Regions from separate parts of the Paenibacillus allorhizosphaerae genome, predicted to be linked through region 1. Evidence: riboswitches for the same ligand, from Rfam matches in the RefSeq annotation. Region 1 holds a riboswitch; the other holds the start of a gene.
What was found. Region 1 has a riboswitch for ZMP and ZTP ahead of ACFQI7_RS20720 (cyclodeaminase/cyclohydrolase family protein). Riboswitches for the same ligand answer to the same signal wherever they lie in the genome.
Positions count from the first base shown of each region.

Region 2: it holds a riboswitch for ZMP and ZTP, as region 1 does, so the genes downstream of both, rpiB (ribose 5-phosphate isomerase B) here and ACFQI7_RS20720 (cyclodeaminase/cyclohydrolase family protein) in region 1, are expected to answer to the same signal.

Region 1 covers NZ_JBHSRV010000005.1:368,912-373,649, reverse strand. The annotation lists gene ACFQI7_RS20725 (glycerol-3-phosphate responsive antiterminator) at 1-424, opposite strand, end outside; gene ACFQI7_RS20720 (cyclodeaminase/cyclohydrolase family protein) at 631-2,130, opposite strand; ZMP/ZTP riboswitch at 2,203-2,283, opposite strand; gene ACFQI7_RS20715 (cold-shock protein) at 2,389-2,619, opposite strand; gene ACFQI7_RS20710 (cold-shock protein) at 2,693-2,893, opposite strand; gene ACFQI7_RS20705 (hypothetical protein) at 3,236-3,505, opposite strand; gene ACFQI7_RS20700 (hypothetical protein) at 3,587-3,781, opposite strand; gene ACFQI7_RS20695 (cold-shock protein) at 3,794-4,000, opposite strand; gene ACFQI7_RS20690 (helix-turn-helix domain-containing protein) at 4,301-4,522, opposite strand; gene ACFQI7_RS20685 (DedA family protein) at 4,680-4,738, opposite strand, start outside.
Region 2 covers NZ_JBHSRV010000012.1:17,987-22,724, reverse strand. The annotation lists gene ACFQI7_RS29340 (serine hydroxymethyltransferase) at 1-428, opposite strand, end outside; gene ACFQI7_RS29335 (TIGR01440 family protein) at 468-1,037, opposite strand; gene rpiB (ribose 5-phosphate isomerase B) at 1,065-1,523, opposite strand; ZMP/ZTP riboswitch at 1,717-1,797, opposite strand; gene ACFQI7_RS29325 (low molecular weight protein arginine phosphatase) at 1,879-2,463, opposite strand; gene ACFQI7_RS29320 (manganese efflux pump MntP) at 2,666-3,229, opposite strand; gene ACFQI7_RS29315 (L-threonylcarbamoyladenylate synthase) at 3,314-4,381, opposite strand; gene spoIIR (stage II sporulation protein R) at 4,404-4,738, opposite strand, start outside.

The sequences.
Region 1 (4,738 bases):
CAATAATATGGGGCATAATGCCGGGCATGACTTCGATATAGTCCGGCTGGATCTTATCGGATAGCTTGTAGGTCATATCCAGCGCGGTCGAGTCGAGCAGAAAATGCCGCTGGATGCCGAGGATTTTGTGCTTCTTCGCCGTCATCACCGCACTGGAGCGGGTCGAGATGATTCCTGCGGGCCGCATCGTTTGGCATACAAATTCGATGGCGTAATCGTCATTTTTCAGTCCGTTGATCAGGTCTACATGTACAAGCAGCTGTTTGCGGTGCTTTCTTACAAGCTGCCCGATACTGGCCAATTGCGCAATATGGCTGTCGAGAAGAACGAGCGTCGTGTAGTTGGACGACATCAGATGCTCCAAATCCTTCATTTTCCGAATCGCCGGTAAAACCTTTTGGCCGTGAAAGTGGGAACTTAGCAAGCATGCCACTCCTTCGGGGTAGGTAGTTTGACTTTATCATATCCTGTCGAACGGCAACTGTAAATCCATTCCCGCCGTTCGACCCGTTCCCCATGAGGCGGCAACCGTTCTTTCTTGGCCCCCGAAGCTGCATATTACGATCGACCCACTAAGTCAAGTCGGCTCATTTCAGCCGGGCTGCCTGCCGTGGCGGATCTTCCTCTCCTTTAGCCTCGGTCTTCCTTCAACCGGCCGATCACCATCGCTTGAACGGCTTCTTTCCTTGAGCGGATCGCTTCCATCCGTTCATTCGCCATATCTCGGAATCGTTGCCTTGTCTCCGAATTGCGGATGGCCGGTAAATTAATGTGCACGGTCAGCCACGCCGATTGCGCGGCGGCTTCGGCAAGAACGGCGCCGATGCCAAGATCGGACAGCACATTGGGATTGGCTCCTTCTTTCATCCCGTCGATTATTTGTAGTGTGTCAACGCAAAGACGAATCAATTCCAGCGGAATCTTCGTCGCTTGCTCCGCGGCTGCCGCAATCGCCTGCTTGCGCAGTTCCTTCTCTTCCGGTGATTGGTTCGGCAGTTTCAGCGCCTTCATGTAATGGCGGAACGAGTCCGCGTCTCCCGCCGCGACATGCTCACAGTCCGCTGCAACCGTATCCAGCCTGCGCGCCGCTTCCTTCATGCGCTCTTCCCATTCGCGGTATTTCGGACCGACGGACAGCTTCGCAGTCATCGCCCCCATGGCGGCTCCAAGCGCGCAAGCGACGGCGGCGACGCCGCCTCCGCCCGGCGTTGGCGCAGAGGAAGCTGCTGCCGTGAGAAAAGCGCCTATCGTTTGTTCAAACGGCCGATCCGCCTCAGAGATCCCGTGGGCCAGCTGACGCTCCATGCCGAGCATCAGATTATGGAACAGCATCATGGTCGTAACGCCTCCGACACCCCCGGGCACCGGACTCATTGCGGCAACGGCGTCTGCTGTTTCCACCGCCGTATCCCCTGTGATTCGCCCATCGTCTCCTTCGTTGATCCCTGCGTCCACGATGACAAGGCCGCTATGCGTCATATCCGGCGTTATAAGCCCCCTGCGACCCGCTGCGGCAAATAAAACATCCGCCTGCCGAATATGCCTCGCCAGATCCGGGGTGCGTGAATGGCACACCGTAACCGTCGCCTGCTCCCGGAGCAGCAGCTGCGCCAGAGGCTTTCCTACCGTCTCTCCCCGGCCGATGACGACCGCATGCTTCCCCGCAAGCTCGTAGCCGTAATGCTTCAGCAGCCGGATGCAGGCGAGCGGCGTCGCCGGGTAGATGCCGTCCGCGCCCGACTGCAGCGCCAGCTTGTTCACCGGCGTGACGCCGTCTACGTCCTTGAGCGGATCGATCGCCGCCGTCACGCTAGATGTATCGAGATGCGGCGGCAGCGGCAGCTCCACCATGATGCCGTGGACGGTCCGGTCGCCGTTCCATTGTGCAATGGCCCGCAGCAGCGCCGACTCCTGCACATCCGGCTCGAATTCGTGCAGCTCGAAACGGATGGCGAGCCGTTCGGCCGCCTTCCGTTTCGCTTCCGCGTAATAAGCCGAAGCCGGGTCCCCCTTGACCAGCAGTGTAACGATGCGCGGCTCATGCCCTCTCGCTTTCCAATCCTCCGCCTGCCTTGCAATGTCGGCCGCAAGCAAATCGGCCGGTTCCTTTCCTCTCATCCGCAATCCCATCCTGTGCGCCTCCTCTTTTTTCCTGAATCCATCATCGGAAAACAAAAAAAGTATTCGATTCCGAAGAACCAAATACTTTGCCCAGGCGACCGGCCGTTATCCCTTGCGCTCCCCGGTGGTGATCCACCTTTATCGCCAGTTGCGCACGAGTTCGTTGTTATCCCCATCATAGCGAAAAAAACGAATTTTGACAACATAGGTAATATAATAAGAAGGTCGAACCGTTCATTGAACTGGCAAAATTATGCGCGGCTGCAGCTACAAGATCCGCACGCCTTCCTTTAGCAATTTCATGTTGATATTCGAGTTTACCAGCAAGGGAAGCATTTCCATGCTGCTAACCATCGGGGACTGACACAGATGGCAGGTGGGTGCGTATGCAAAAGAAAAGTTGTCGCGCATCCAGCCTTTACAGCCTTCTTGTTCGCATGACCATATCATCGTATTTTCCTTTGGAACAGGCTCAGACGATCTTTTCTGAAAATACACGAATAACCCCTCCTTCTGATCTAAAAGAAAAACTGCCCTCAACACATTGTTAAGGGCAGTTTGATTTGGGCTATTACAGCTTTACAACATTTTCGGCTTGCGGGCCGCGGTTGCCTTGCACTACATTGAACTCTACGCGTTGGCCTTCATCCAGCGATTTGAACCCGTCGCCCGTGATGGCGCTGAAATGAACGAATACGTCATTGCCGCCTTCCACTTCGATAAAGCCGAAACCTTTCTCCGCATTAAACCATTTCACTGTACCTGTTTGCATTGTATTACCTCCAAATTTTATTTAACATGTACTTTTTATTCTTGAATCAAATAAAAAATTCACACATTGAAAAAGGCTCCATCGCACAAATGATACCCTTTGCAATATGTGAATTCAGGTTTCAAATATATGATAAGGTAATACTATCACACATATAAGCGAAAAGCAAATTGTTTTTTCATGTTTTTCGTAACCCAGACAGATCCCAAAAAAACAAGAACGCCGCAACCCGAGAGATTCCCCGGACAAGGCGCCATGTTCGCGTAACGTTTCTATGCTACGGGGACGTTCGCTTTCACGCCTTATCAGCTATATCCTGCGTATTTGCCTTGACTCGCCACATTATGTCCCATCATCCGCTTGGCTTAATAAAAATACGACCTTCTTCTCGTACGGGATCAGGTATGAACGTTCTACATACTGATGAATGTAGTACTCGTCTCTCGAAACGACGGATACTTTTTTATTCGATTCCGCATCCAGCGCGTTCAAGTCTTTATGAAGAAACAAGCAATTTTTATTGACGGTCATAAACAATCTAATTTGTCGCAATGTGTACGAGTGATCTACCAATAGTTCTTTCGGTACTTCGTTATAATTGTATACGACCATTCACGACACCTCCTTCCTGTATCCTTATTCAAGGGGACGAAAAAGTAGAACGAATAACTCTTTTTGTGCCGCAATGTTCGTTTATCTGATCTTAAATCTGAATTCCTTTTTATGAAAACAATTGCCGTCAATAAAAACGGCAACAGCGTCATGCTTTTTTATAACACCTCCGTAATCAATATACTGATTTCCGCGCCATACCGAGACCGGAATTTCCAAAAACATCGCATTGTCAAAATCGGCTGGGTCTACAAGCCATTCATTCTTTGTAAACATCAGCTTTCACCCTTAATATATTTTTACGACATTTTCAGCCTGGGGACCGCGTATGCTTTGCCCCACCGTAAACTGCACCTTTTGTCCTTCGACCAATGATTTGAATCCATCGCCGGTAATCGCGCTGGAGTGCACGAATATGTCGTTTCCTCCTCCGTCAACCTCTATAAAGCCAAAACCTTTTTCGTTATGAAACCATTTCACCGTACCTGTTTGCATATCGTATCCTCCCATGTTCGTTCTGCTTCACATATCGTAATAAAAAAAATCACACATAATAAAAAGTACCTTTCAGAAGACCGATACTCTTTATAACGTGTGATTTTCAGATACGCGAATATGATCCATTATAGCATCATTTTGGGAATAATCCAACGAAACAAAATTTGCTCAGCATCGTTTCCTGCCATTCCGAAAACCAAAGAGCCTTCTTCTTAAACTTTCCATAGCCGGAAAGGTTAAAAAGAAGGCTGGGTGCGGTTGATTCCTTAAACTGGATCCACAGCTTCGACTAATCGATCAGATTTGCAGCTCCCCAAGCTTGATCAGCTCTACTACTGCCTGCGAACGGCCTTTTACGTTTAGTTTCTGCATCACGTTCGAAATATGATTACGCACAGTTTTCTCGCTTATAAACAACTGCTGCGCGATATCTTTCGTCGTTTTGTCTTGTACCAGCAACTCGAAAACTTCGCGTTCGCGATTCGTCAATAGAAATTTGCTTTTATGTTCGCCCTTCAAGTGTCACCCCTCCTTGCCCGGGTTTTTATTTCAATACAAGGTCTAGGGATACAGTCAAAACATTTTATGAAAAGGCGGCGCCATTGGTGCTGTAAGTATGGGTCGTATATAAAAAATGGGCATCCGTCACGGATGCCCACTTCAGTAGCTCATGAAATTACTCCGCCGGCTTCCTTTCCGCTTTGACGGCGGAAAACCGTTTTACCACGATGAAGA
Region 2 (4,738 bases), on a different contig from region 1:
ACGCCGTATGCTACGAAGTTGTACAAAATACCGGATGCATTGACCGGACTGCCGTGCGTCAAATGACCGCCGTGCGCCAGGTTCATGCCAAGCACCGTATCTCCCGGCTGCAGCGCCGCAAGGTAGACGGCCATGTTCGCTTGCGCACCGGAATGCGGCTGCACGTTGGCATGGTCGGCGCCGAACAATTGCTTCGCGCGGTCGCGGGCGATGTCTTCCACGATGTCCACATACTCACAGCCGCCGTAATAACGCTTATTCGGGTAGCCTTCCGCATATTTGTTCGTCAGTACCGTCCCCATCGCCTGGAGCACCGCTTGGCTGACGAAGTTTTCAGATGCGATCAACTCGATTTTGTCGCGTTGACGGCCGAGCTCGAGGTTCATCGCCTCGACGATTTTCGGATCTTGGTTACGCAAATGTTCCATGATGTTTCAATTTCCTCCCCATAATGAATGATCTATGTGTTATTCGCAAGCACCGCTGGATTCCGGAGCCTGCTGCTCATACACTGCTCTTGCGCCGCCGATCAGCTTCGGCCGGGTGAAGGCTGCGGCGACGGCCGCTTGTCCAATGGTTCGAACCCGAGGTCGGAACGGAACCGCCACCCGTTTCAAATGCATGCCGATCAGCGTGCCGCCAATGTCGATGCCGGCGTGCGCCTGCACCGTCTCTACGACGACCGCATGGCTCAAATGCTTATATGCGTAAGCGGCCATGGAACCTCCGGCTTTCGGCACCGGAATGACGCTGACTTGCTCCAATCCGTACCGCTGCATCGCTTCCCGCTCCATGACGAGCGCCCGGTTCAAATGCTCGCAGCATTGATATACCGGATAAAACCCGCATTCCGCTCGAACGGCTTCCACCGCGTCATAAATATGCTGTGCAACCGTCTCGCTTCCGGACGTGCCGATATGCTGCCCGAGCACCTCGCTGGTGCTTGTCCCGATGACCACCAGTTGGCCCCGCTCCAAGCGTCCTGCCTGCACAAGCTCGCGAACGATCTGCTCCACTTGCGTGCGAATGTCCGTCATCGCGTTCTGCTCCCTGTACAAGTAACGTTACGATTGGACTGCATATTTGTCTTCCAGCGCCTTCACTTTCCCTACGCGGTTTTTGTGGCGTTCGCCACCTGAAAAACCGGTCTCCAGCCAAATTTTGACGATCTCCTCCGCTACGCCGGGGCCGATGACGCGCTCGCCAAGCGATAGCACGTTGGAGTCGTTATGTTCGCGGGTCGCTTTCGCCGAAAACAAATCGTGAACCAAAGCGCAGCGAATGCCCGGCACTTTGTTGGCGGCAATCGTCATGCCGATGCCCGTTCCGCAAATCAAAATCCCTTTGTCCGCCTCGCCGGATGTGACCTTCTCGCATACGATCGCCGCATAGTCGGGATAGTCGACCGACTCGCTGCCCATCGCTCCGTAATCCTGCACTTCATGTCCGAGCGATTCGATGAACGGCTTGAGCACATCCTTTAAGCGGTAACCCGCATGATCCGCACCCATTGCAATTTTCATATTGTTTTCGCCTCCCAGCTATATGCAACTGCACACCGACGCTGCGGCGGTTGCAATTGTCCAATCATTTGCAACTGCGGCTCCGTGACAATGGCAGTTGACGATCCATACCACTCTCATTATAACCGAAACCGGGCATTTTAGGGCAATAACGCAAAAAGAGCATGACACATGCGGAGATCCGCATTGCGATGCTCTTTGCCCAGGCGACCGGCCGTATGTTCCGATGCTCCACTGTGGTTGCTTCCACTCGTCGCCAGTTACATCGGACCCTGAATTGTTATACGCTTATCATAGCCGATTCGGCGTTCGCTGTAAAGCCTATCTTCCCGTAGCGAACGAGGAGCGGCGAATGTCAGTCCAATGCTTTGAGCTTTGCCGTCAGCTTGATAAGGCAAGCCTCGATTTCTTCCGCACACTTGCGGTAGGCGTGCAGCGGCCCCCCGAACGGATCGGCAATATCCGGCGACGGAAGCTCTCCCCCTAAAGTTCGCAGCTTCGCCTGCTCCGCTTCCGAGATCGGTTGCGCCAACGCTTGTTTCAGCTGCAGCTCGGTCACGAAGCTTTCCAGCTCCGCCAGTTTGGCCGTTTCTGCCGGATCGTCGTGCACATATTCTTTCAGCGTGAAGATTTTGTCTACCGCCGCCGGGTACAGCTGAATCGTGTGCCTTTTATGCGAAGAAGTCATGGTCAAGACGAGATCCGCCCATTCGATCAACGGCTGAGACAAAAAAGTCGAATGCCTGGGCCCCTCGGCTCCACGCTCCTTCAGTACGGAAGCCGCATGATCGGACGTCGGCGTTCCGTCGTAAGCCGCCACTCCCGCAGAACGCACCTCGTATCCGGTTAAATTTCCTTCCGCCAGCAGCTTTCGCAAAATGCCTTCCGCCATCGGGCTTCGGCAAGTATTCCCGGTACATACGAACAAGATCCGGTTCATCGGTTTCTCCCACCTTTCTTACGGATTGCATCTTGCTTTCCCTGTATAACAATCCTGTAGCCCTCCTCGTGATCCGAGAAGCTTTGTGTCCATGGCAAGAAGCTGCCGCGCACCGAAACGTTATTTTCGAAGAGCCCCGAATTCGGGCGCTCTTCTTATTTTACCCTAAAATGGCCCATTTATGGGCCAGTCTTTCGCGGGGTTACAATAAAAATTTAATGCCGAAGGCGAGCAAAATAACGCCGCCCAGCGCCTCGCCATATTCTCCGATCCATTGCCCTACGCGCCGCCCGAGCATCAGTCCGATCACGGACATGAGGCCGCCCATCGCTCCGAACATCAGCACAGTCAGCACGGTATCTCCCGCGAACATGCCGAGGGAAAGGCCGACGGAGAAGGAGTCGATGCTGACGCTAAGCGAAAACAAAATGAGTCCCCAAAAGCTGCGGTGATCCACGGAACGAAACTCATCCGAGCGGAGCGAGCTGTACAACATATGGGCACCGAGCAGGACGAGCAGGATGCCGCCGCAAAGCGTCGCAACTTGTCCAAGCAGCGCGCTGATATAGCCGCCCATCAGGATGCCGCCGAGCGGCAGGATCATATGAAAAAGAGCGATCACTGCGCTAATTTTCAATACATCGAGCTTGCGTACCCCTCTCATGCCGATGCCGAGTCCCAGTGACAGCGCATCCAGACCAAGGGCCGCGGCCATGAGCCAAATGGTCACGAATTGCCCCCATACCAGCGGCGATGTCCAATCCATGCTTCCCCTACCCCCTGTCCTGTTCCTAACCAACATATGCGGACAAGGGGCAAAACATGCTTGCATCGCGGAGCGCCTAAGGGCCTATATGCGAACGATCCGGCCGCCGGCCGCTTTGCGCAGCCGGTTCATGACGGCGGCGCCGATGCCCTGCTCGGGGCACGCCTCCGCGGCGATGAAGCTGACGCCGGCTTCATCGAATTCGCGCAGCGCGGCGTAGAGCCCGCGCGCGACGGTGTCCAGGTCGCCGAGCGTGCCGCAGGCGACTTCATGATCCGCGCGGAGACGGCCGGCGTGTTCACGGTACGTGAAGACGCCGGTGCGCTCGCCGCGCGAGCGCGCTTCATCGAGCTCGCGCTGCATGCGAGCGAGCACCGGTTCAGCGGCGCCGCCCTGAACGAGCACCATCGCGCCGCGCGGAGCGTAGTGCGCGTATTTCATCCCGGGCGCGCGCGGCGCCTCGGGCTCCTGCTTGTGTTCGTCTGCCGAAGGCTCGAGCACGGTGACGTCCGGCAGCGCGGCGCGAAGCTGCGCTGCGATGATCCCGCCGGGCCGCAGGATGTGGAGGGCGCCGTCCGCGCCGAATTCGACGACGGTCGATTCGAGCCCGACGCCCGTCGGCCCGCCATCCACGACGCCGGCGATGCGGCCGTCGAGATCCTCCAGCACGTGTGCCGCATGCGTCGGGCTGGGCCGTCCCGAACGGTTCGCGCTAGGGGCGGCGACGGGACATCCGCTAGCTGCGATCAGCTGCAGCGCGACCGGATGGTCGGGCATGCGAAGCCCGACCGTCGGCAGCCCCGCGGTGACCAGCGGGGACAGCACGCCGGGAAGCACCGGCAGCACCACGGTGAGTGGGCCCGGCCAGAAGACGTCGAGCAAACGCGAAACGGCCTCATCCGGCGGGGCGGTGAGCTCCGCAAGCTGAGACCTTTCGGCGATGTGAACGATTAGCGGGTTGTCGGACGGTCTGCCTTTCGCCGCGAAGATCGCCGAAACCGCCTCCGTATTGGCGGCGTCGGCCCCAAGGCCGTATACCGTTTCCGTAGGAAAAGCGACGAGCTTCCCTTCTCGGAGACTTTCCGCCGCTTCCCTCAGTCCATCGGCGTTGCCGCCGCTTGCCGACAAATCAATCTTCCAAACCTTTGTCATACCTATCCACCCTTTTCTTTCGTCACGCAAACAGGGAGCCGACCTTCTTCAGCAAATCCCACAGGAAGAAGCGGATTTCCGGCTTCGGCGCCGATGCGGATGCCAGTTGTTCCTCAGCCTGTCCCGCAGCATCAAGCGCCTTGCCTGCACCTTTGGAAGCGCCCGCTTCCTGAACCGTTTTCCCGTTAGTCGCCGATTTTCCCGCATCCGCCGTTTTGCCTGCGGCGGTTTTTGCGTCTTTTGCAGGCTTGCCTGCTTTCGTATCTTGACTTGCTTTATTGTCATCGGCCTCATCCGCGGCTGCGGCATGCGCCGTATTTTTCTTTACCATCATCTCCGAGTCGACGAAGCAGAGCG